Regions from separate parts of the Micromonospora sp. IBSANI012 genome, predicted to be linked through region 1. Evidence: riboswitches for the same ligand, from Rfam matches in the RefSeq annotation. Region 1 holds a riboswitch; each other region holds the start of a gene.
What was found. A riboswitch is a leader RNA that binds a small molecule or an ion and turns the genes downstream of it on or off. The one in region 1 is predicted to bind cyclic di-AMP.

Region 1 (5,798 bases):
CGTGACGCTCGCCGCCGGGGATGCCCAGAGCACCGGCCGCGCATTCGTCGCCCCGGCCGCCGCTCCGCTCGATCCGGTCACCTCGGTCGGCCCGGTCGGCAGGCCGGCCCATCCGGTCACCGCGCCGTCGCTGCCCCTGACCGGGCTGGCCGCCGGCGCGACCGGTCCCCGGGCCCCGCCGGTCGGCTGACCGCCACGCGGGGCCACCCGCGACCGCGCCTTCGAGAACCTCACCACCGCACCCGCCCCCCGGCACGCGGCGCCGCCCCGGCCTCGCCCCGTCGCCCCCGGGCCGGTGTGGGACTCCTCTTTCCGCATCCCGCTTCCGGGAGGTGCCCACCGTGAACACCGTCCTCTACCAGTTCCTCGTCGAGGTCCCGACCGCCGCCGCCATCTGGTCGGCCCTGCTCGTGCTCGCCCTGACCGTGCTCACCGTGCTGGTCGCCCGCCCCGAGCGGGACCCGGCCCCCGACGAGCCGGTCGTCGACCCGTCCCCGGCCGACCCCGCGACCGAGCTGGCGGACCTGCGCCGGTACGCCGAGGAGGTCGCCGTCGCGGCGGCGGGCGCCGCCCAGACCGCGCGCCGGTGGCGGGATGCCTGGTTGACCGCCCAGGAGGAGGTGGACCGGGCCTGGACGGCGTACGACGAGGCGGAGACCGCCGCCCGCCGGTTCACCGGCGCCGCCGCGCTGCCCGCCCCGCGTACCCCGCGTACGCCGGCCGAGTACGCGGGCCGGGAGCGCTGGCTGCACCAGGCGGCGGTGGCGGCCCACTGGCGCGGCGAGCTGCCGGTGGAGCGGCTGCGGGACGTCTTCGCGCACCGGGACGGTTGGGACCCCCGGCGGCACCCCGTCGAGCAGGAGGTGCTGCTGGCCCGGGCGGTACGCGACGGCCGGCGGGACGCGTACCGGGCGGCGGCCGGGCGGGAGCGGTCGGCGTGGCGGGACGCCGAACTGGCCGCCGAGGCGGCCCGCGCGCTCGCCGTTGAGGCGTACGCGGCGGCGGAGCGGCTGCGTCCGGTACGGCTGCCCGCCCAGCGGACGGCGACGGCGACGGCGCGGACGGCGCTCGCGGCACGGTGGCGGCCGGCCCGGGTGGGCTGAGGACTTGACCGAACTGTTACGCGTATTTCCGTGAGCCGCGTCACCGCAATCGGGAAACCGGTCATCCGGTCACAGTCGGTGATATCGATCGCGACGATCGGCAGGGTTTGCCGCCGTGCTGTCCGGTTGTCGCCCGACGGTCCCGGAACAACCGCCTGTCCCATTGAGTGACGTCAGTGCCGAAGTGTGCGGCTAATTTGTCGCCCTGATCATGTTTACGCAGCTGGGAGCGCTTGGCTGACACGTGACCGACCAGTAATGTCGCCCGGGTCCGGTGCGGTTTCCGATCGCAAGAGGCGACGCCGCGCCGACCCGCTCAATCGTGATTTCACGAACCGGGGACCCATGCACGTCCGGGGTGAATCCGCGGGCCACGGCCCGTGGTAGGGCGCTCTTCCCGCCCGAATCCGTCAGCTAACCCGGTAGGCGGTGTCGGAAGGAGTTCCAGCTTTTGCTGTTCTCTCGCATCCCTCGGCTTGCTCTCCACCTCGGTACCGGGGTGTTCGCGCCGGTCCGCCGCGCCCTCGCGCGCTGATACCGGCCCCACCCCGCCGCCCGGACACCGACCGGGCGCACCCCCGCCGAGCGGCCTCGCACACCGGCTTTGACACCCGCGGGTGACGTCCCGTCACGCGCCGATCCGGCACGCCGCTCCCGCCCTCGTACCGTGGAGGAAAACGTGAAGCACACCCTGAAGCGGCAGCTGCGACGCCTGGCCACCGAGCGGTCGTACCAGCTGGTCGCCGGCTCGGCCGCCGCCCTCGTGCTCGTCTCCGGCGCCAGCACCCTGCTCGCCGACGAGGCGCCCGCCCGCCAGCAGACCTCGGCCGCCGTCGCCGAGGTGGCGCCCCGGCTGGACGACGTCGCGACCCGCGGCCAGGGCCGCGTCGCCACCCCGTCCGGCAAGCCGTCACCCAGCCCCTCGCCGTCGGCCAGCGCCACCAAGGCCAAGGCGGACCCGGACCTGACCCGCAAGGCGGCCCCCAAGCCGCCGTCGACCAAGGTCCTCCGCTACGACTACCAGGCGCAGACCACCTACTACAACTGCGGTCCGGCGGCGGTGCGCAACGCGCTCAGCGCGACCGGCATCGAGCGGACCCAGTACGAGCTGGAGGGCCCGCTCGGCACCACCGAGATGGGCACCAACTCCGCGCTGGACACCACCCGGGTCCTGAACCAGATCGTCAAGGGCGACCCGTACCGGACCCGGATGTTCCAGGGCACCCCCAGCTCGGCGCAGATCGACCGGCTCCAGGCCGACGTGGTCGCGGCGATCACCGACGGCCGGGGCGTCGTGGCGAACATCGCCGGCACCGCCACCGACACCGACGGCGGCTGGCACTCCTTCCCGGGCGGCCACTACATCGCGGTGGTCGGCTACAAGAACGACGGCCGGACGGTCCGGATCGCCGACTCGGCGAACCCGAGCCTGCCGTCGTACTGGATGAGCACCATCGACCTGGCGAACTGGATCGCCACCCGCGGCTACTCCGCCTGATCCACACCGTCGCGCGTCCGGGCACCGGCTCCCCTGGGGGGCCGGTGCCCGTCGCCGTTGGCGCGGGTCTCGCGCGCCGGAACCGGGCGGTGGCACACTGCGGCCCATGACCGACGACTCGGGTACCCGCCGGCTGCTGTTGCTGCTGCACGGGATGGGCGCCACCGGCGACGTGTGGCTGCCCTGGGCGCCGCTGTTGGAACACCGCTGGCCGGGCCGCTGGCTGGCGCCGGACCTGGCCGGCCACGGCTTCTCGCCGCCGCTGCCCGGGTACTCCTTCGCCGGGTTCGCGAAGCAGGTCGCGGCGGGGCTCGGCCCGGTGGCCGAGGGGGCCCGCCCGGCTGACCGGCTGGTCGTCCTCGGCCACTCCCTCGGCGGGGTGGTCGCGCTGGCGCTGGCCGCCCGCGACGCCGGGCTCCCGGTGGACGCGGTGGTCGGGCTGGGCATCAAGGCGGTCTGGTCGCCCGCCGAGCTGACCCGGGCGCGTGAGCTGGCGGAGCGCCCGGTGACCTGGTTCGCCACCCGGGACCAGGCGGCCCGCCGCTACCTGAAGGTGGCCGGCCTCGGCGGGCTCTTCGCGCCGCACCACCCGGTGGTCGACGCGGGGCTTCGTGCCGAGGACGGCCGCTGGCGGCTGGCCATGGACCCGGCCGCCTTCGCGGTGGGCGAGCCGCAGCTGCCGGCCCTGCTGGCCGCCACCGACGTCCCGGTGCTGCTGGCCCGGGGTGAGCACGACCCGATGGTCAGCGGCGCGCAGCTCGCCGAGCTGGGCGTGCCAGTGGCGACCCTGCCCGGCCTCGGCCACAACGCGCACGTGGAGGACCCGGCGGCGGTGCTGGCCCTGCTCGACCCGTACCTGTGACCGGTTGCGGACCGCGGGCGTCGCCGCCGTCGGTCGCATGCGGCTCGGAACCACCTGCCGACCTGGACGTTCGAGCACGCCGTCTACACCGGACCTTGCAGCGGCATCAGACCAGCCGCCGCAGGCGCACCTTCGGGCGCTCGTTCCTCAGGTGGCTCTGCTTGTGCTGGCGGACCTGCTCGTCCCAGATCTCCTGGTCGTAGGCGGGGTCCGGCGGGATCCACCGGTGGGAGCCGTCGCTGTAGTGGAACTTCTCGTCGCCGGGACGCAGGATGCTCACCGCATCCAGCCGAGAAAGCGCCGATACAGCGTGCCGGCGGGTGCCCAGGTCAGATCGGCGGTGGCACGAACGAGTTGCGCCCCCATGTAGAGAGACAGGGACACCGGAGCATCCTCGAACTCTGCTCGCAGCTCCTGGCGTCGGGTAGTGCATGGCCAGGGTGCGCCACAGCCGCCGCAGCTCCAGATCGGCAGCACTGGCCCGTGGGCGCTCACTTGCCGCGCTCCGCAGACGGCGGCGCCGGGTGATAGTTGAGCGACCCATCTTCTACGGTCGAGGGCTGCTGCGCCGTGCCTCGCGCCTGATCCAAGAGCCGCCGCCGGGCAGCTTCCTGCTCCCGTGCCTCAATGCGCTGTCCGACGCGGGGGAGCGCCGGTGGCGACGGGAAAAGCCGGCTGACGATCCGTCGTAGAAGCCCGACAATCAACGTCACGAATCCGTCCCCTCTTCTTTGCAGGGCGCGGATAGGCAGCGGCTGATGTGCCCTGTTCCGCACCCCGGGGCAGTGAGGAACAGCGTCACGCCACAAACATCGTCGATCCAGAAGGTGACTGTCCGCTAACCGGATGTGCTGTCCGCTGATGGCCGACGCCCGGGGGCGAACTCGATGCACAGGTCGCGCAACGTCGTGGCCTCCGGCACTCTCGCCTGCTCCACCTTGGCCAGCAGCTCCGTGGCCCGCCACCAGTTCGACGGCACCACCCGTCCGGACGTCACGGCCTTCGCCCCGAGAGCTACCGCCTCGTCTGGCTGCCCAGCGGCGACCAAGGCAAGGCCCAGGTCAAGACGAGCTGACGCGGACCGGCGGGGCCGCGCTCCCCCATCGCCGGCTGGGTCCAGCTCCGCCAGCACGGCTCGCGCAACCTGCTCGGCACCAGGGTCCCCCGCCCACGACAACGTCGTAGCCGTGTACGCGGCAGCCTTGGCCGGGTCATAGCGATAGTGGTGCTCCGCGCGCTCAGGAACCGGCAGATTCGCCGCCAGTCGCTCCACCCGATCCAACGCGCGCCGCGTCGCACCAACGTCACCCATCCGCGCCCACGCACGCGCCTCCTGGGCAGTTGCCTGAATGTAGGCGGAGCTACCCTTCGGAGCGACCCGCTGGGCCTGGCGGGAAAGGTCGAGTGCCGTCCGGCAGTCGCCCTGAGTCAGCACGTCCCAGGCGCGGGTCTCCAGACACCAAGCCCGGATCTCGGCGTGCTCGGCATGCTCGGCGAGGTCATGAGCGGCCCGCAGATGGGCAGCCGCCGCGGACCGCTGCCGCAGGTCGATGTGAACGGTGGCCCGCAGCACCGCCAACCACCCGCCAGCAACCAACAGCCGTCGTTGCTGAGCAAGCGTGACACGACCGTCCAGTAGCCGCCCGACGTAGGCCAGGTGCCGTCGCACCAGAGGCAGGAGATCAGCTGGGGCCATTGTCGGATAGGCGCTGGCAAGGTCATCAACGCCCTGCTCGATACGGCCGAGCACGTCCTTACTGACATCGCTGGCGATAACCCTCGCCCGGAGCTCACCGGCCTCGGCAGCATGGTCTATGGGCGCATCGATCAAGCCAGCGAGCACGCCTCCCGCGTCGAGGATCCGGTCCAGGTGGCGCGCAGTGTCGACGGTCGGAGCCTTGAGCCCCGTCTCCAACTCGTGCAGATGGCTCTTACTCCGATGGGCGAGCTGCCCAAGAGATCGAAGCGACAGACCACGTCGCTCTCGGAACTCACGCAGAGCTACGCCGAAGCGCGGTTCGACGAATGAGGCCATGGCGCCGCTCCCAGCTGAAGGTCCAAGCTGACTCGCCGGCCGCCCCCCAGCGAGCCATCGCTCTCGACCGTACCCCTCCACGTCGCGCATCGATGTCAACCGGCAGGACGGTCGACCAACGCCGCCTTGATCCGCCCGGACATCCCGCCGACGGCCGGCTCCGTTGATGTCAACTGCGGATGTCAGCGCCTGCGGTGCCGCCTTCGCGCCAGTGTCAGGGCATCAGGCCGAGCTGCGCCATGATGCCCGCCAAGTCGGGGTGGATGCTGAGCTCCACGAACCTTCCATCCTCTACCCGAG
Region 2 (5,798 bases), 2.7 Mb from region 1:
CATCGCCCGGCTGATCCGGATCGCCGAGACCACCGGCGCCGGGGTGCTGGCCCGCTGCGGCTCCTGGCGCCCGCCACGGGCGCTGCTCCGCGCGCTGCGGCCCAGCATCCGCTGGATGCTCTTCGGCGACCGCTGCGACCCGTCCGACATCCGCCTGGTCACCTCGGCGGTGGCCCGCGCCTCGCTGCGCTCGATCGGCGGGTTCCGCGCCTCGATCGGCGCCCAGCACCGGCTGGAGACCCTGGCCGAGCTGGCCCACCTGCCGGCGGCGGCGCTGGTCGGCGACCGGGACCGGCTCACCCCGCCGCCCTGCGCGGAGTCGATCGCCGCCGCGCTGCCGGTGACCGAGCTGACCGTCTGTCCCGGCGCCGGGCACATGCTGATGATGGAGCGGCCGGACGAGGTGAACGCCGCGCTGGCCGGGGTGCTGGACCGGGTGCTGGCCGGCGCGCCGGAGATCGGCGCGACCGAGATCGGCGCCACGGTGATCGGCCCGACCGGGCCGACGACGACGGGCGCGACGGAGCCGATCCCGGCCGGCTGAGCGGGCCCGTGGAGGGTGGCGGACGTCGCGGGACGCGGCATGGCCCCGAAGGGGGGTGGCAGGCTGCCCGTACCCTCATTCCGCCTGGCGTGCGCCCGCGCCCGGCCGCCGCCGTCGCACAGGAGCCGTCACGTTGACCGACCAGACCACCCTGGAGCAGGAGATCGCCGCCGAGCAGCGGCATCTCGACCGGGTGTACGCCCGCCTCGTAGAACTGCGCCGCTCAGCGGCGAAGGCCGAGAAGGAGGGCTATCGGCTGGCCCGGGTGGGCAACTTCGGCGCGCTGGTCGAGCGGGACGCGATGGTGTTCCACGCCGCGCAGCGGCGGTACGTGCTGGACGCCGAGCACGAGGGGCTGGTCTTCGGCCGGCTCGACCTGCGCACCGGCCAGGTGCTGCACGTGGGGCGGCTCGGCGTGCGGGGCGAGAACGCCGAGACGCTGGTCGTGGACTGGCGGGCCCCGGCCGCCGCCGCGTTCTACCAGGCCACCCCGGCCGAGCCGCTGGGCGTGGTGCGGCGGCGCACCATCCAGTCGTCGGCCGAGAAGGTCACCCGGATCGAGGACGACCTGCTCGACCCGGAGTCGGCGCCGGCCGAAATGGCGGTGGTCGGTGACGGGGCCCTGCTGGCGACCCTGTCCCGGGCGACCGGCCGGGGCATGCGCGACATCGTGGCCACCATCCAGCGGGAGCAGGACGAGGCGATCCGCTCCCCCGGCTCCGGGGTCACCATCGTCTCCGGCGGCCCGGGCACCGGCAAGACGGCGGTCGCGCTGCACCGGGCGGCGTACCTGCTCTATTCCGACCGCAGCCGGTACGCCGGCGGCGGCATCCTGGTGGTCGGGCCGTCCTCGGTCTTCGTGGAGTACATCGCCTCGGTGCTGCCCTCGCTCGGCGAGGAGACCGCCACGCTGCACTCGCTGGGCTCGCTCTTCCCGGGCATGTCGGCGACCCGGACCGACCCGCCGGAGGTGGCGGCGGTGAAGGGCTCGCTGCGGATGCGGAAGGTGCTCGAGCGGGCGGTACGCGACGCGGTGCCGGACGGGCCGGACGAGCTGCGCCTGCTCTACCGGGGCGGACTGCTCCGGCTGGAGCGCCGCGAGCTGGACGGCGTCCGGGACCGGGCGCTGTCCCGGGGCGCCCGGCGCAACGAGGTACGGCGGGTCGCCTTCGACGCGGTCCTCGCGGCGCTGTACGCCCAGGCCCGCCGGCTGGGCGTCCCCCGGCTGCCGGAGCAGCGCGCCTTCGAGGACGAGATCATCGACCGGCCGGAGTTCCGCGAGTTCCTCAAGGCGTGGTGGCCCCGGCTGCACCCGCGGCACGTGCTGGGCTGGCTGGCCCGGCCGGAGCGACTGCGCCGGTACGCCGGCGGCATCCTGTCCCGGGCGGAGACCGCGCTGCTGGTCGAGGCGTACCGGGTGCTGGACGCGCAGGGGCTGACGGTGGCCGACATCGCCCTGCTCGACGAGCTGGACGCGCTGCTGGGCAAGCCGGTGCAGCCGGCCCGGGCCAAGCGCGACCCGTACCAGTTGGCCGGCGGCGTGCGCGAGCTGAGCACGTTCGCCGACCGGCAGCGGGCCGCCCGGGCGGCGGCCCGGGAACGTCCGGAGGACTACCGCGACTACGCGCACGTGGTGGTGGACGAGTCGCAGGACGTCTCCCCGATGCAGTGGCGGATGATCGGCCGGCGCGGCCGGCTGGCCTCCTGGACGGTGGTGGGCGACCCGGCGCAGACCGCCTGGACCGGTGACCCGCAGGAGCTGGACCGGGCCCGGGACCAGGCGCTGGGCCGGCGCCGCCGGCACCGCTTCGCGCTGACCACGAACTACCGCAACTCGGCGGAGATCTTCGCGGTGGCGGCGGCGGAGATCCGCCGGCTCTACCCCGACCTGGAGCTGCCGACGGCGGTCCGCTCCACCGGCGTGGAGCCGATCGCGCTGACCGTCGCCGCCGACCGCCTGCCGGCGGCGACCGTCCAGGCCGTGGACGCGCTGCTCACCGAGGTGGAGGGCACGGTCGGCGTGATCACGCCGGTGCCGCGCCGCGACGAGGTGGCCGGCTGGCTGGGCGGACGCGGCGGCTCCCGGCTCCAGGTGGTGACCAGCCTCCAGGCCAAGGGCATGGAGTACGACGGCGTCGTGCTCATCGCCCCGAGCGAGATCCGGGCCGACCCCGGCTCGGGCGTGCGCACCCTCTACGTCGCCCTCTCCCGCGCCACCCAGCGCCTCACCACCATCGACCCCACCCCCTGACCCCCGCCCCGGGGTCGGGCACTTTCGAAGAAGGAGTGGCTGTTCCGGGCGCGGAGGCCACTCGTTCTCCACAGTGCGGGATGGTCGCGGTGTTAGTTGCACACATAGCGATGTGAGCATAGATTGGGTTCGGGCCGCCGGGGCGACGGAGGGTGTGGGCGTGGGCGCAGGTCATGACCACCACGGGTCGGTCGCGAACGCGGCGCACCGCCACCGGGGGCGGCTCTGGACGGCCTTCGCGCTGCTCGCCGCGCTGATGGTGGTCGAGGCGGTCACCGCGTTCGCCACCGGCTCGCTGGCCCTGCTCTCCGACGCCGGGCACATGTTCACCGACGTGCTCGGCATCGGCATGGCGCTGGCCGCCATCACCGCCATCCGGCGCGGCGACCGGGACCCGCAGCGCACCTTCGGGCTCTACCGGCTCGAGGTGCTGGCCGCGCTCGCCAACGCCGTCCTGCTCAGCGGGGTGGCGATCTATGTGCTGATCGAGGCGGTCCGCCGGTTCGGCGACCCGCCGGAGGTGCGGACCGGGCCGATGCTGGCGGTGGCGGTGCTCGGCCTGCTGGCCAACCTCGTCGCGTTCGCGCTGCTGCGCGAGGGGGCGCAGGAGAGCATCAACCTGCGCGGGGCGTACCTGGAGGTGCTCGGCGACCTGCTCGGCTCACTGGGCGTGATCGGGGCCGCGCTGCTCATCGCCGGCACCGGCTGGTGGTGGGCCGACCCGGCGGTGGCGGTCGCGATCGGCCTGTTCATCCTCCCCCGCACCTGGCGGCTCGGCCGCGCGGCGGTGCGCATCCTGGTCCAGGCCGCCCCGGAGCATCTCCAGGTGACCGCCGTGCACGACCGGCTGACCGCCGTCCCCGGCGTCGCCGAGGTGCACGACCTGCACGTCTGGACGCTCACCTCCGGCATGGAGGTCGCCTCCGCCCACCTCACCATGGTCCCCGGCGCCGAGGTCGGCACGGTGCTCGCCGCCGCCCGCACCGCCCTGCACGAGGACTTCCACATCGAGCACGCCACCCTCCAGATCGAGCCGGGGGCCGCCCCCGGCGCCTGCGGGCAGGTCGAGTGGTGACGAAAGCGGACACCTATTGTCCCGTTACGTCACCTAAACCAGGATTCACTCCAGTACCGTCAGTCACGAAACGGGCGGGTGTCACACCCGTACCGGTAGGCTCGGTCCCGGCCTCCGCCAGGCGGCACCCTCCGGTGCCGGCGGTGGCCGCCGCCTAATCGCCTGCCAGGGCGAGCCGGGGAACCATGTTCGTGGGGTGCATCCGCGTCAGCGGTAGGGATCTTCCGTCCCGAACCCGTCAGCTAACCCGGTCGGCGGCTGACGGAAGGACATGTGCATGCACGTACGACGTACCACCGCACGGCTGGCGGCCGCGGTCGTCGCGGCACTCGCCCTCGGCGTGTCGTCCGCGCCGGTCCCGGCGACCGCCGCCGGCCCCGCCACCCGGCTCGCCGCCGCCCCCGGCGACGAGGAGGGCGGCACCCCCGCGCTGCGCGCCCAGCTCGACGCGGCCAGCAAGGGCTGGATCGACGCCAAGGCCGCGCTGGAACGCTCCACCAAGCGGCAGCAGGAGCTCGGCAACCAGCTCAAGACCATCGAGTCGGAGCTGACCGTCCGGCAGGGCAAGGTCGGCCAGATCGCCGGCGTGGCCTACCGGACCGGACGGCTCGGGCCGGTGTCGGCGCTGCTGAACAGCTCCAGCCCCGAAGGCTTCCTGGACCGGGCGGCGGCGCTGGAGACGGTCGCTTCCAACGAGGACCGGGAGCTGCGCAACCTGATCCAGACCCGCGACGACGCCACCCGCACCCGGGCCGCGCTGGACCAGGAGATCGTCGAGGAGCGCAAGCAGGTCGCGGTGATGGCCAAGCGCAAGGAGCAGGCCGAACGGGCCCTGGCGGTGGCCGCCGCCGACAAGCCCGCCGCCAGCACCGCCGGCGGCTCCAACCGCGGCACCTCCACCGCCAACGCCCGGCCGGCGCCGCGCAACCCCGACGGCTCCTGGCCGCCGGAGTCGTGCAGCGTCAACGACCCGACCCCGGCCGACGGCTGCATCACCCCGCGCATGCTCAACGCGCTCCAGCAGGCCCAGGCGGCCGGCTTCACCCGGTACGTCTCCTGCCACCGTCCCAGCGGCTCCGGCGAGCACCCCAAGGGCCGGGCCTGCGACTTCGCCGCGCAGAAGAGCGGCTTCGGCGGCGACGCGACCGGCGGCGACAAGACGTACGGCAACAACCTGGCCGCGTACTTCATCCGCAACGCCGACCGGCTCGGGGTGCTGTACGTGATCTGGTACCGGCAGATCTGGCTGCCCAGCAGTGGGTGGAAGTCGTACAGCGGGGCCGGCGGGGACCCGTCCAGCGACCACACCAACCACGTGCACCTGTCGGTCTACTGACCGACCCGCGGCGGGGCCCGTCCACGGCGGACGGGCCCCGTCGTACGCGCGCCGACGTACCCGGGATGTCGTCGACCGGCCCACGACGCAGCGCGACGGCCGGGCGAGCATCGAGGCATGACCCGACTCTCCCCCGACGGCCGCAAGACCCTGCTCACCCTGCACCTGGTGACCGCGCTGGGCTGGCTCGGCGCGGACCTCGTGCTGCTCACTCTCGGCATCGCCGGGCTGCGCGGCGCCGACCCGGGGGTGGTCTACCCGGCGGCGGCGCTGGTGGCGACCTGGCTCTTCGCGCCGCTGAGCGTGCTGGTCTGGGTGGTCGGCGTGACCAGCGCGCTGCTGACCCCCTGGGGGCTGCTGCGCTGGCGCTGGGTGGTGGTCAAGCTGGTGCTCACCACGGTGATGATCGGCCTGGTGCTCTTCGCGCTGACGCCGAACCTGCGCGCCGCCGCCGGACCGGACGCCACCGCGCACCAGCGCATCGACGTGGTGGTCGCCCCGGCGGTCTCCACCGGCCTGCTGGTCACCATGACCGTGATCTCCACCTGGAAGCCGTGGGGCCGCAACCGCCGGGCCGTCCCACCGCCCCGCC
Region 3 (5,798 bases), 1.7 Mb from region 1:
GCCTGGGTGACCTCTTCGTGGTGCGTACCGCCGGGCACACCGCCGGCCCCGAGGTGCTCGGCAGCGTCGAGTACGCGGTGAGCGTCCTGAACACCCCGCTGGTGGTGGTGCTCGGCCACGACTCCTGTGGGGCGGTGCAGGCCGCCCGGGACGCCGCGCGGACCGGCACGCCGCCGGTCGGGCACCTGCGGGCGGTGGTGGACGCGGTGGAGCCCAGCCTCCGGCGGGCCGCCGAGCAGGGCGTCGACGACGTCAACGGGATCGTCGACATCCACATCGCGCACACCGTCGAGGCGCTGCTGGGCAACTCCGCCGTACTGGCCGCCGCGATCGCCGAGGGGCGGTGCGCGGTGGTCGGCATGTCGTACCGGCTCGCCGCCGGTGAGGTGCAAACGGTGGCCGCGGTGCCGAGCGTCGTGCCGACCCAGGCCGGCGATCGGGCGACCGCCGTCGCTGGCTGAAACCCCCCGCACGCGACGAGGGCCGCCCCCACCGGGGACGGCCCTCGTTCGGTACGCGTCGCGCGCTACAGCATCGACATATGCACGTGGTCGGTGTGGTTCGACGGTCCGCTGTACGACTTCCACCCGGTCGCAGGGAACCAGATCTGCCGGTTCCAGATCACGTAGTAGATGCCGAGCCGGTCGGCGTTGCGGATCAGGAACGCGGCGAGGTTGTTGCCGTACATCCGGGTGTCGTTGTTGTGCCAGGGCGCGAAGCCGCTCCGCTGCAACGACCAGTCGCAGGCCTTGCCCTTCGGGTGCTCCCACGGCCCGCCGGGCCGGTAGCAGCCCGCGAACCGGTTGAAGCCGGCCCGCCGGACCTCCTTGTACGCGTGCAGGGTGCGCGGCGTGATGGTGCCGGAGGTGGTCGGGTCGTCCTCGGTGCGCGACTCGGGACGCCAGCCGCCGTCGGCCGTCCGGCCGGGGCCGATCCGAGCGACCGGCGAGGTCGCGTCGACCAGGCCGCCGGTGAAGCCCCGGCCACCGACCAGCTGAAGGGCCTTCTCGGCCTCCCGGCTCTCCCGGGCCATGTCGTTGGTGAGCTTCTGCTGCTCGCGCACCTCGGCGTCGAGCGCCAGCTTGGCCTGCTCCGCGCGGTTCTTGGCGGCGGTGACCTTGGCCAGCTTCTGCGCGTTGACCATGTTCAGCTCGTCCAGGGCGGCGGCGCGCCTGACGAACGAGTCGGGGGCGTCGCTCTCCAGCAGCATCGCCACCGCGCCGATCCGGCCGGTCCGGTACGACTGCGCCGCGATCTGCGAGACCGTCGGCTGCAACGCCGCCAGCTCGTCCTGCGCGCGCCGCACCTCCAGTGCGAGCTGCTGCTGGCGCTTCTTGGACTTCTCCAGCTGCGTCTTGGCCTTCGAGTACTCGCGGTTGCGCAGCTCGATGACGTCGGTGAGCAGCTTGGGCTCGTCGTCCTCCTCGTGCCCGGAGGGGGTGGGGGTCGCGGGCGCGGCGATCGCGGCTGTCGGCCCGCCCAGGATGGCCAGGGCGGCGAACACGGCCACCACCGGAGTCAACCAGCGGCGCAGGGGTGCCGTCACAGTGTTCCCTTCCGTCGACCGCCGACCGGGTTAGCTGACGGGTTCGGGACGGAAGTGGCCCCTACCGCTCGCGCGGATTCACCCCATGTACCTGGTTCCCCGGTTCGCCTCGCGGCGATTGGGCGGCGGCACCGCAGGCGCCGCTGCGCGCCTTCGGCGGTGACCGGCAGCGAGGTTACCCGAGAGTCGTACCGGGGATCTACGTCCAGAACCCGACTAAAAGCGTTATTTCGCCGTAGCGATGCGTGACGAGTGACGCGTTCGTCAGGTTCCGCGTCGGCGTCGGTCACGCAGCGGAGTCTCACCATGCGGTGTCCGTGCTCCTTTCCGGGTCGGGCCACCGTGCGGGGGCCGGGGTGGACGGTCCGCCGGGACGCGACGCGCTCAGCGCCTGGAGCGCCGCGTCCCGGTCGGCGGAGGGGCGGGGCGTGGGTGCCGGTCCGGTGTCCCGGGCCGGATCGTCGGCCGGGCCACGACCGGCGGTGGCGACCAGCGCGGCCAGCGCGGTGGTCAGCGGTACGGCGGCGACCAGGCCGAGCGTCGCCACCGCGCTGCGGACGATCTCCTGGGCCAGGAACTCGCTGGTGAGGATCTGGCTCACCGGCCGGCTGTCGGCGGTGAGCAGGAGCAGCAGCGGCAGCGAGGCGCCCGCGTACGCGAGCACGATGGTGTTCACCGTGGAGGCGATGTGCGCCCGGCCGACCCGGGTGGCGGCCCGGTAGAGCTGCGTCCGGGACAGTCCGGGGTTGGCGTGCGCCAGCTCGGTGACGGTGGCGGCCTGGGTGACGGTGACGTCGTCGAGCACGCCGAGCGAGCCGATGATGATGCCGGCCAGCAGCAGCCCGTGCAGGTCGACGTCGCGCTGGTACATCGACAGCGTGGTGGCCTCCTCGCTGCCGAACCCGGTCAGGTGGGTGGCGGCGGTGGCCAGGCTGCCGAGCACTCCGGTCAGCACCAGGCTGCCGAGCGTGCCGAGGACCGCCACCGAGGTCTGCGCGGTGATCCCGTGGGTCAGGTACAGCACCACGAACATGATCAGCGCGGAGCCGGTGATCGCGATCAGCAGCGGGGAGCCGCCCGCCGCGATGCCGGGCACGACGAAGGCCAGCAGGATGGCGAAGCTGGCGCCCAGCCCGGCCAGCGCGGCCAGCCCGCGCAGCCGGCCGAACGCCACGATCGCCGCCGCGAAGAGCGCCACCAGCCACACCAGGGGCTTGCCCCGCTGGTGTTCGGCGATCTGATAGCTGGTGGCGGTGGGGTCGGCCGGGTCGGTGAGCTGGACCAGCACCACCTCGTCGCCCACCGCCACGGCGGGTGCGCCCGGGCCGGCGGGCACCGGCGTCTCCACCTGCCGGCCGCTGTCCGGCCCCTGCTGGACCCGGACCGTCACGGTCCCGCACGGGCCCTCGGCCGCGCCGGGCGCCTCCGGCGTCGGTGGGCAGGGTTCGGTCACCACCCGGGTCACCGTGCCGTGGTGGCGCGCCGGCTCGGCGCCGCCGTCGGCCTGCCGCGAGTCGCGCGGCCACAGCACCAGGGCGGCGATCACCGTGACGACGAACAGCGGGACCACCGTCGCGACGAGGATCCGCCGCACCCCCGGTGGGGCGGACGGAGCGGGACGGGTGTGGTCGGCGCCCATTGCGAGTCTCCCAACGATCCAGGGCGGGGTACGTGTCAGCCGGCCGGTCGGTTCACCGGCGGAACGCGCGTGGCGGGTCGCGTACCCGGGTGTGGGCCCTGGGTGCCGGCGGGGTCACCCAGGGCGACCGGACGGCGCGGTCGCCCGGCGTGGCGACCCGCCCGGGCGGTCGCCCACGGCGGCCGAGCCCGGCGCGGTACGCGGGCCGGCGGCAGCTGCGGCGGATGGCGAGTCATGGCCGGAGAATCGTAGCCAGGTTCGGTGCGGGTCCGCCCGGTTCGTGCCGTCGGCAGCGCGCCCACCGGGCATCGTGAGGGCATGGACCAGCACGCCGGACCGGCCGGGCCCCCGGGGTCGGACCGGCACCGGGGGCACGACCGGCACGCCGGCCACGACCCGGAGATGTTCCGCCGCCGGTTCTGGCTCTGCCTGGCGTTGACCCTGCCCGTGGTCGCCACCAGCCACATGGTGATGGACTGGTTCGGTTACTCGCTGGAGTTCCCCGGCCGGTCCCTGGTCGGGCCGGTGCTCGGCTCGGTGGTCTTCTGGTGGGGCGGCTCGCCGTTCCTCGTCGGCGCGGTGCGTGAGGTGCGCGACCGGGCCCCGGGGATGATGCTGCTGATCGGGATGGCGATCACCGTCGCGTACGCCGCCTCGCTCGCCACCAGCCTCGGCGCCTTCGAGCTGGACTTCTGGTGGGAGCTGGCCGCCCTGGTCACCATCATGCTGCTCGGGCACTGGCAGGAGATGAAGTCCGTCGGGCAGGCGCGGGGCGCGCTCGCGGCGCTGGCCGCGCTGCTCCCCGACGACGCCGAGCGGGTCGGGCCGCAGGGCGGCACCGAACGGGTGCCGGTGAGCGGGCTGCGGGTGGCCGACGTGGTGCTGGTCCGCCCGGGTGGCCGGGTGCCGGCCGACGGGCGGATCGTCGACGGGGCCGCCGAGCTGGACGAGTCGATGGTCACCGGCGAGTCCCGCCCGGTCCCCCGGACGGTCGGGGACCGGGTGGTGGCCGGCACCGTCGCCACCGACTCGGCGATCCGGGTCCGGGTGGAGGCGGTCGGCGACCAGACCACCCTCGCCGGCATCCAGCGCCTGGTGGCGCAGGCGCAGCAGTCCGGCGGGCGGGCGCAGGCGCTGGCGGACCGCTTCGCCGCCTGGCTCTTCTACGTCGCCACCGCTACCGCCGTGCTGACCGTCGCGGTGTGGACCGCGCTGGGCGAGCGGGACGAGGCAGTGGTGCGGACCGTCACGGTGCTGGTGATCGCCTGCCCGCACGCGCTCGGCCTGGCCATCCCGCTGGTGATCGCGCTCTCCACCGCGTTGGCCGCCCGCTCCGGCGTGCTGGTCCGCGACCGGCTCGCGCTCGAACGGATGCGCACCGTGGACGTGGTGCTTTTCGACAAGACCGGCACCCTCACCAGGGGGGAGCACGCGGTCGTCGGGGTGGCCGCCGCGCCGGGGACCGGCGAGGACGAGGTGCTGCGGCTCGCCGCCGGGGTCGAGGCGGACAGCGAACACCCGCTGGCCCGGGCGATCGTCGCGGCCGCCGCCGAGCACGGCGGCCCGGCCCCGGCCGCCGGCTTCCGCTCGCTGCCGGGGCGCGGCGTCCGGGCCGACATCGACGGTACGCCGTACGCGGTCGGCGGCCCCGCGCTCCTGCGCGAGCAGCGACTGGAGCTGCCCGAGGCGCTGGAGCCGGCGGCCCGGCGCTGGGCCGAGCGCGGCGCGGCGGTGCTGCACCTGGTCCGCCTGCCGGACACCGTCCTCGGCCTGCTCGCGCTCGCCGACGAGGTACGTCCCGAGGCCCGGGAGGCGATCGCGGAGCTGCGTGCCGAGGGGGTCCGCAGCATCGCGATGATCACCGGGGACGCCCGGACGGTGGCCGAGGCGGTCGCCGCGGACCTCGGTTTCCGGCCCGGCGTCGACGAGGTCTTCGCCGAGGTGCTGCCCGCCGACAAGGACCGGAAGGTGACCGCGCTGCAACGCCGGGGGCTGCGGGTGGCGATGGTCGGTGACGGGGTCAACGACGCGCCGGCGCTGGCCCGGGCGGACGTGGGGATCGCGATCGGGGCGGGCACCGACGTGGCGATCGAGTCGGCCGGGGTGGTGCTGGCCTCCTCCGACCCGCGTGGGGTCGCCGGGGTGGTCCGGCTGAGCCGGGCGGCGTACCGGAAGATGCGGCAGAACCTCGCCTGGGCGGCCGGCTACAACGTGGTGGCGCTGCCGCTGGCGGCCGGCGTGCTGGCCTTCGCGGGGGTGGCGCTGAGCCCAGCGCTCGCCGCGGCGCTGATGTCCGCCTCGACGATCGTGGTGGCGCTCAACGCCCAGCTGCTGCGCCGGGTACGCCTCTGATCCCCGCCCGGATCGGGCTAGCGTGGTCGGGTGGGAACGGCGACGGCGCGGCCGGCCGGGTGGTGGGCCCGGCTGCTCCTGCTCGCCTGCACCCTGCTCGGGCTGGCCGCCATGCACACCATCGGCCACGGCACGCACTCCGTCGCGTCCCACCCGGACGGCCACGCCGCCGTGTCGCAGCGGGCGCCGGTCGCTCAGGCCGCCCTGCCCGAGGCGGTCCCGGTCGCTCACGGTGCCGTGCCCGAAGCGGTCCCGGTCGCC
Region 4 (5,798 bases), 1.3 Mb from region 1:
CTGCGCGAGTACGTCGAGCGGATGAAGGACGGCCAGGAGGAGATCTACTACGCCACCGGCGAGACCCGGGCCATGCTGGAGAACTCGCCGCACATGGAGGCCTTCCGCGCCAAGGGCTACGAGGTGCTGCTGCTCACCGACCCGGTCGACGAGGTGTGGGTGGAGCGGGTCGCGCAGTTCGACGGCCGGCCGCTGCGCTCGATCGCCAAGGGCCAGGTGGACCTGGACACCGAGCAGGAACGGGAGGAGGCGGAAGCGGAACGGGAGCGGCAGACCAAGGAGTACGCCGCCCTGCTCGCCTTCCTCGGCGGTGCGCTGGCCGACAGCGTCAAGGAGGTGCGCCTCTCCTCCCGCCTGACCACCTCGCCGGCCTGCATCGTCGGCGACGCGCACGACATCACGCCCACGCTGGAGAAGATGTACCGCGCGATGGGGCAGGAGGTGCCGAAGGTCAAGCGCATCCTCGAACTCAACCCGACCCACCCGCTGGTCACCGGCCTGCGCGCGGCGCACGAGCGCGGCGGCGACTCCGGTGCCCTCACCGAGACCGCCGAGCTGCTGTACGGCATGGCGCTGCTCGCCGAGGGCGGCGACCTGGCCGACCCGGCCCGGTTCGCCCGGGTCCTCGCCGACCGGCTGGCCCGCACCCTCTGACGCGACGACGGCCCCGGCCCGGTGGGGGAGCACCGGGCCGGGGGCGCCTGCTCAGGAACCGACCCGCACGCCCATCGCCGCCCAGGTGGCCGGGCCGACCACCCCGTCCACGGTGAGCCCCCGCATGCCCTGGTACCAGCGGACGCCGGCCTCGGTCTTCGCGTCGAAGGCGCCGCTCGCCGGGCCGCACCGCTTCGCGCCGACGAACCGCTGGACGAAGGCCACGTCCCCGCCCGTGCTGCCGCGCCGCAGCGTCCGCGAGCCCGGTCTGCCCCCGGACACCGGCGACGCCGGCCGGCCGCTGGGCACCGACGGGGCCGGCGTGACGGCCGCGCGCAGGGCCGCCACGGTACGCGGGCCGACCACCCCGTCGGGGGTGAGCTTTCGGGCGGTCTGGAACGACCGTACCCAGGCGGCCACGGCCGGCCCGAACACCCCGTCGGCCGTCAGTCGGGCCCCGAGGCGGTTGGCGACGGCCTGCAACTCCCGGACGTCGCCGCCCCGGGAGCCGGCGCGCAGCAGCCGGTCGCCCAGCCGGGCCGTCGTGGCGGTGGCGATGCCCCACGGGTGGCGGCTGTCCTCCAGGCTCCGCTGGTGGCTGACGCTGACGTGCAGGTGCTTGTCGTGCGGGTTCGGCCCGGTGTACCGGGCCGGCCGGAAGCTGCGGGTACGGCTCCAGATCTTCCGGTCGTAGATGACGTACTGGGTGGACGGATGGTTGACGGCCTGCCGGACGACCAGCAGCGGGTCGATCCCGTCGACGTCCACGTCCACCGCGTTCACCGACTGATCGTCATTGTCCGGATTATGGTCCGAGCGGCGCGCCTGGTGACTGGCATCGCCCAACCAGCCGTCGGACTTGCGGTCCCGCTGCGGCCAGCGGGTGTCTATCTCCTCGCGCAGCACCCGCAGCGCGGGCGCCAGGTGCACGCCCATCTCACTCCTCCTCTTCCAGCGCGGCGGCCAGGTCGAAGTCGACCTCGTCGCCGGCCAGGCTCTCCGGGTCGTCGTCCTCGTCGAGGGTGGCGACGAGGTAGTCGGTGTCGATGCTGACGGTGTCCATGAAGGTCCTTCCTCTCGCGGATGGCCGGCCGCCGCGAACCGGGGCGGACCGTGACGGCCAGGGCGCCGGCGACCGGCATCCGGCGGTCGGCGGGTCCGAAGCGTCGACGCCGCGGCGCGCTCTGCTCCCTACCGTCCGAGTCGGCGGCCGGGCTGCCCAGACATGAGTCGCCAATCAGCGGCAACGCTGACCGTCCGGCGGCGCGGAACGCTGATCGAGGCCGCCTGACCAGCGAAAACGGGGAGGCGACGCACCTGATCCGCCGCTCGGGGCGAGGCTTTCGGCCCAGTCGTGACAGATTCCCGACCGGCCCTTGTAGAGCACCGCCGACCGGCCCGCAACTCGAAGGACGGCGCCGTCGCTCAGCCGGGTGAAGAACTTCACAAGAAGTGGGCAATCGCCCCAAACAGTTCGTAACGTCGTTCGTGTCCGCGATCGCGGACACCACGGCCGGTAACGCCTAATCCATGCCGCCGGCCGGTGGGACCTTTTCAGCGGGCATGGAGCGGGGGACCCACACGTTCCTCGGTGCACGTCACCTCGGGGTGAAGCCGCCCATGGGCGGCCGGGCTCCTCGGCCCGAACCCGACAGCTCACCTCGTCGGCGTGGAGGAATCCAGATGGCAACTGAATACACCGCCCGTCATCGACGGGTCAGCTCGCGCCGCATCGCCGTCGGCACGCTCGCCGTCGGTGCGGTCACCGGGGTCGCCGCCGTCCTGGCGCCGGCGTCGCCGGCGAGCGCCGCCAGCGTCAACTGGGACGCGATCGCCCAGTGCGAGTCCGGCGGCAACTGGCACATCAACACCGGCAACGGCTACTACGGCGGCCTGCAGTTCTCGCAGGGCACCTGGTCCGGCTACGGCGGCAAGAAGTACGCCTCCCGCGCCGACCTGGCCAGCCGTGGCGAGCAGATCGCGATCGCCGAGAAGGTGCTCGACGGTCAGGGCATCGGGGCCTGGCCGACCTGCGGTCGGAAGGGCGGCTCCACCAAGAGCTACTCCACCCCCTCCGAGAAGTCGGAGAAGTCGCAGAAGTCGCAGCGGCGCTCCGGCTCGTCGAAGGCCACCTCCACCGAGCGGTCCTCGCGGGAGCAGCACAGCACCCGCAGCCAGCGGCGCAGCGCGCCGGCCGGGACCGGCGACGTGTACGTGGTGCGGCTGGGTGACACCCTGTCGCAGATCGCCGACGCCCTGGACCTGGCCGGTGGCTGGCAGGCGCTGTACGAGCGCAACAAGCGCGTGGTCGGCGCCGACCCGGGGCTGATCTTCCCCGGTCAGAAGCTCAGCCTCTGACCCAGCACCCAGGCACCCTGACGACGCCCGGCCGGACGACCGGCCGGGCGTCGCCGCGTCCGCGGCATGGTCGGCGCGGGTTCGGGCCGCCGGCGACGGGGTACCGGGCGCACGTGGACCGGCCCGCCGGCGCGTCCGCGTCGCCGGTCGTCGGGGCCGCGGCGGGGGCGCGGGGATAGGGTTGGTCCTGGTGTGCCGGGAAGTCTGGTCGGCGATGGACGACGCGACCCTTGCCGACGAGGAGATCCCGTGACCGACGCCGCCCGGCGCCGTACCAGCCTGTTCGCCCGCCGCTCCTGGGGCGAGACCAGCCGCATCTCCGCCATCCTGCGCAAGGAGACCGTGGGCGGGGCGCTCCTGCTCGTCGGGGCGCTGCTCGCGCTGCTCTGGTCGAACTCACCCTGGGCGGACGGCTACCGGGCGCTGCGCGACCTCACCGTCGGCCCGGCGTCGCTGCACCTCGATCTCACCCTCGCCACCTGGGCCGCCGACGGGCTGCTGGCGGTCTTCTTCTTCGTCGCCGGGCTGGAACTCAAGCGCGAGTTCGTCGCCGGCGACCTGCGCGATCCGCGCCGGGCCGCGGTGCCGGTGGCGGCGGCGGTCGGCGGGGTGGCCGTACCCGCGGTGCTGTTCGTCCTCATCGCCGGGGTCGACGGCGCCCGGGGGTGGGCGATCCCCACGGCCACCGACATCGCGTTCGCCCTGGCGGTGCTCGCGGTGGTGGGACGGCTGCTGCCGTCGGCGCTGCGTACCTTCCTGCTCACCCTGGCGGTCGTCGACGACCTGCTCGCCATCGTCATCATCGCCGTCTTCTACACCTCCAGCCTCGCCGTGCCGCCGCTGCTGGCCGCGCTGGTGCCGCTCGCGCTTTTCGCCGTGCTGGTGCAGCGCCGGGTCCGGTCCTGGTGGCTGCTGCTGCCGCTGGCCGCCGTGACCTGGACGCTGGTGCACGCCTCGGGGGTGCACGCCACGGTGGCGGGGGTGCTGCTCGCCTTCACCGTCCCGGTGCTGCGCAGCGAGGCCGCTGGCGGGCCGAACGCCGGGCCGGGCCTGGCCGAGCACTTCGAGCACCGGTTCCGGCCGATCTCCGCCGGGGTGGCGGTGCCAATCTTCGCGTTCCTCTCCGCCGGCGTCACGGTCGGCGGCCTGGCCGGGCTGGCCACCGCGCTGACCGACCGGGTCGCGGCCGGCATCGTGGTCGGCCTGGTGGTCGGCAAGCCGGTGGGCATCCTGGCCGCCACCTGGCTGGTGTCCCGGTTCACCCGGGCCCACCTCGACGAGGGGCTGAACTGGCTCGACGTGCTCGGCCTGGCGCTGCTCGGCGGGATCGGGTTCACCGTCTCGCTGCTGATCGGCGAGCTGGCCTTCGGCCTGGGCAGCGCGCGTGACGACCACGTCAAGGTCGCGGTGCTCACCGGCTCGCTGCTCTCCGCGCTGCTGGCGACGGTGATCCTGCGCGCCCGCACCCGGGTCTACCGGCGGGTGCACGAGATCGAGACCCTCGACGAGGACCACGACGGCGTCCCGGACGTCTTCGAGCCGAAGGCGGACCGCTAGCCGTCCGGCTGCGCTGGCCCGGCCGGGTACGCCCGGGTCTCGCTGGCCTTGACTGCCGCCCACACCCGCTGCCCGGGCTCCAGCCGCAGCTGGGCGGCGGCGGCCGGGGTGACGTCGGCGGCGGCCGGGACCGGGCCGGCGAGCTGCACCCGCAGGTTGTCCCCGTGCCGCTGCACCCCGGCGACGGTGGCCGGCCAGGTGTTGCGGGGGCTGCCGTCGGGCTGCCGCGGGTGCAGGGCCACGGCGGCGGGTCGGAAGACCACGAAGGCGTCGCCGTCCAGCCGGTCGGCGGTGGCCAGGGCGAAGCCGTCGCCGAGGCGGACCCGGTGACCGTCGGCGTGGCCCCGGTAGAGGTTCAGCCCGACGAGGCGGGCGACGTAGTCGGTGCGCGGCCGCGCGGTGACGGTGGCGGCGTCCCCCTCCTGCACGACCCGGCCGTCCTCGACGATGACCAGCCGGTGGGCGAGGGCGAGCGCGTCCAGCGGGTCGTGGGTGACCAGCAGCGTCGCGCCGTCGTGGTCGGCCAGGTGCCGGTGCAGGTGGGCCCGGGTGTCCAGGCGGGTCCGGGCGTCCAGCGCCGCCAGCGGCTCGTCGAGCAGGAGCAACCGCGGGCGTACGGCGAGCGCGCGGGCCAGGGCTACCCGCTGGGCCTGCCCGCCGGAGAGCTGCCGCGGCCGGCTCCGGGCGTGCCCGGACAGCCCGACCCGGTCCAGCCAGCCGGCCGCCTGCTCGCGGGCGGCCCGCCGGTCGAGGCCCTGCCGGCGGGGGCCGAACGCGACGTTGTCCAGCGCGCTCAGGTGCGGGAAGAGCAGGTAGTCCTGGAACACCACGCCGACCCGGCGCCGCTCCGGCGGGATCCAGCTGGCCCGGTCGGGCCGGTCCAGGTCGACGCCGTCGAGCAGGACGTGGCCGGCGGTGAGCGGCTGGAGCCCGGCGAGGGCGCGCAGGGCGGTGGTCTTGCCGGCGCCGTTCGGGCCGAGCAGCGCGACCACCTCGCCGGCGCCGACGGTCAGCCGGACGTCGAGTCGGAAGGCGCCCCGGTCGACGACCAGGTGGCCGTCCAGCAGCGGAGCGCTCACGGGCTGGTGATCCAGCGGTCGCGCAGGCCGGCGAGGATCGCCACCGAGACGGTGAGCAGGATCAGGCTGAGCACGATCGCCGCGTCCAGATCGGTCTCCAGGGCCAGGTAGACGGCGAGCGGCATGGTCTGGGTGCGGCCCGGATAGTTG

Region 2: it holds a riboswitch for cyclic di-AMP, as region 1 does, so the genes downstream of both, ACTWM8_RS23100 (coiled-coil domain-containing protein) here and ACTWM8_RS10755 (C39 family peptidase) in region 1, are expected to answer to the same signal.
Region 3: it holds a riboswitch for cyclic di-AMP, as region 1 does, so the genes downstream of both, ACTWM8_RS03105 (coiled-coil domain-containing protein) here and ACTWM8_RS10755 (C39 family peptidase) in region 1, are expected to answer to the same signal.
Region 4: it holds a riboswitch for cyclic di-AMP, as region 1 does, so the genes downstream of both, ACTWM8_RS17005 (transglycosylase family protein) here and ACTWM8_RS10755 (C39 family peptidase) in region 1, are expected to answer to the same signal.

The regions. Positions count from the first base shown of each region.
Region 1 is NZ_CP199933.1:2,345,069-2,350,866, forward strand. It holds gene ACTWM8_RS10745 (hypothetical protein) at 1-190, shown strand, start outside; gene ACTWM8_RS10750 (hypothetical protein) at 342-1,103, shown strand; cyclic di-AMP (ydaO/yuaA leader) riboswitch at 1,407-1,547, shown strand; gene ACTWM8_RS10755 (C39 family peptidase) at 1,771-2,601, shown strand; gene ACTWM8_RS10760 (alpha/beta fold hydrolase) at 2,708-3,463, shown strand; gene ACTWM8_RS10765 (hypothetical protein) at 3,570-3,743, opposite strand; gene ACTWM8_RS10770 (helix-turn-helix domain-containing protein) at 4,302-5,498, opposite strand; gene ACTWM8_RS10775 (ester cyclase) at 5,713-5,798, opposite strand, start outside.
Region 2 is NZ_CP199933.1:5,010,783-5,016,580, forward strand. It holds gene ACTWM8_RS23085 (alpha/beta fold hydrolase) at 1-544, shown strand, start outside; gene ACTWM8_RS23090 (HelD family protein) at 678-2,795, shown strand; gene ACTWM8_RS23095 (cation diffusion facilitator family transporter) at 2,956-3,870, shown strand; cyclic di-AMP (ydaO/yuaA leader) riboswitch at 4,012-4,143, shown strand; gene ACTWM8_RS23100 (coiled-coil domain-containing protein) at 4,148-5,206, shown strand; gene ACTWM8_RS23105 (hypothetical protein) at 5,324-5,798, shown strand, end outside.
Region 3 is NZ_CP199933.1:639,268-645,065, forward strand. It holds gene ACTWM8_RS03100 (carbonic anhydrase) at 1-461, shown strand, start outside; gene ACTWM8_RS03105 (coiled-coil domain-containing protein) at 527-1,546, opposite strand; cyclic di-AMP (ydaO/yuaA leader) riboswitch at 1,551-1,681, opposite strand; gene ACTWM8_RS03110 (YibE/F family protein) at 1,848-3,185, opposite strand; gene ACTWM8_RS03115 (heavy metal translocating P-type ATPase) at 3,504-5,537, shown strand; gene ACTWM8_RS03120 (hypothetical protein) at 5,568-5,798, shown strand, end outside.
Region 4 is NZ_CP199933.1:3,694,108-3,699,905, reverse strand. It holds gene htpG (molecular chaperone HtpG) at 1-654, shown strand, start outside; gene ACTWM8_RS17015 (peptidoglycan-binding domain-containing protein) at 706-1,590, opposite strand; gene ACTWM8_RS17010 (hypothetical protein) at 1,592-1,717, opposite strand; cyclic di-AMP (ydaO/yuaA leader) riboswitch at 2,165-2,339, shown strand; gene ACTWM8_RS17005 (transglycosylase family protein) at 2,338-3,012, shown strand; gene nhaA (Na+/H+ antiporter NhaA) at 3,262-4,569, shown strand; gene ACTWM8_RS16995 (ABC transporter ATP-binding protein) at 4,566-5,648, opposite strand; gene ACTWM8_RS16990 (ABC transporter permease) at 5,645-5,798, opposite strand, start outside.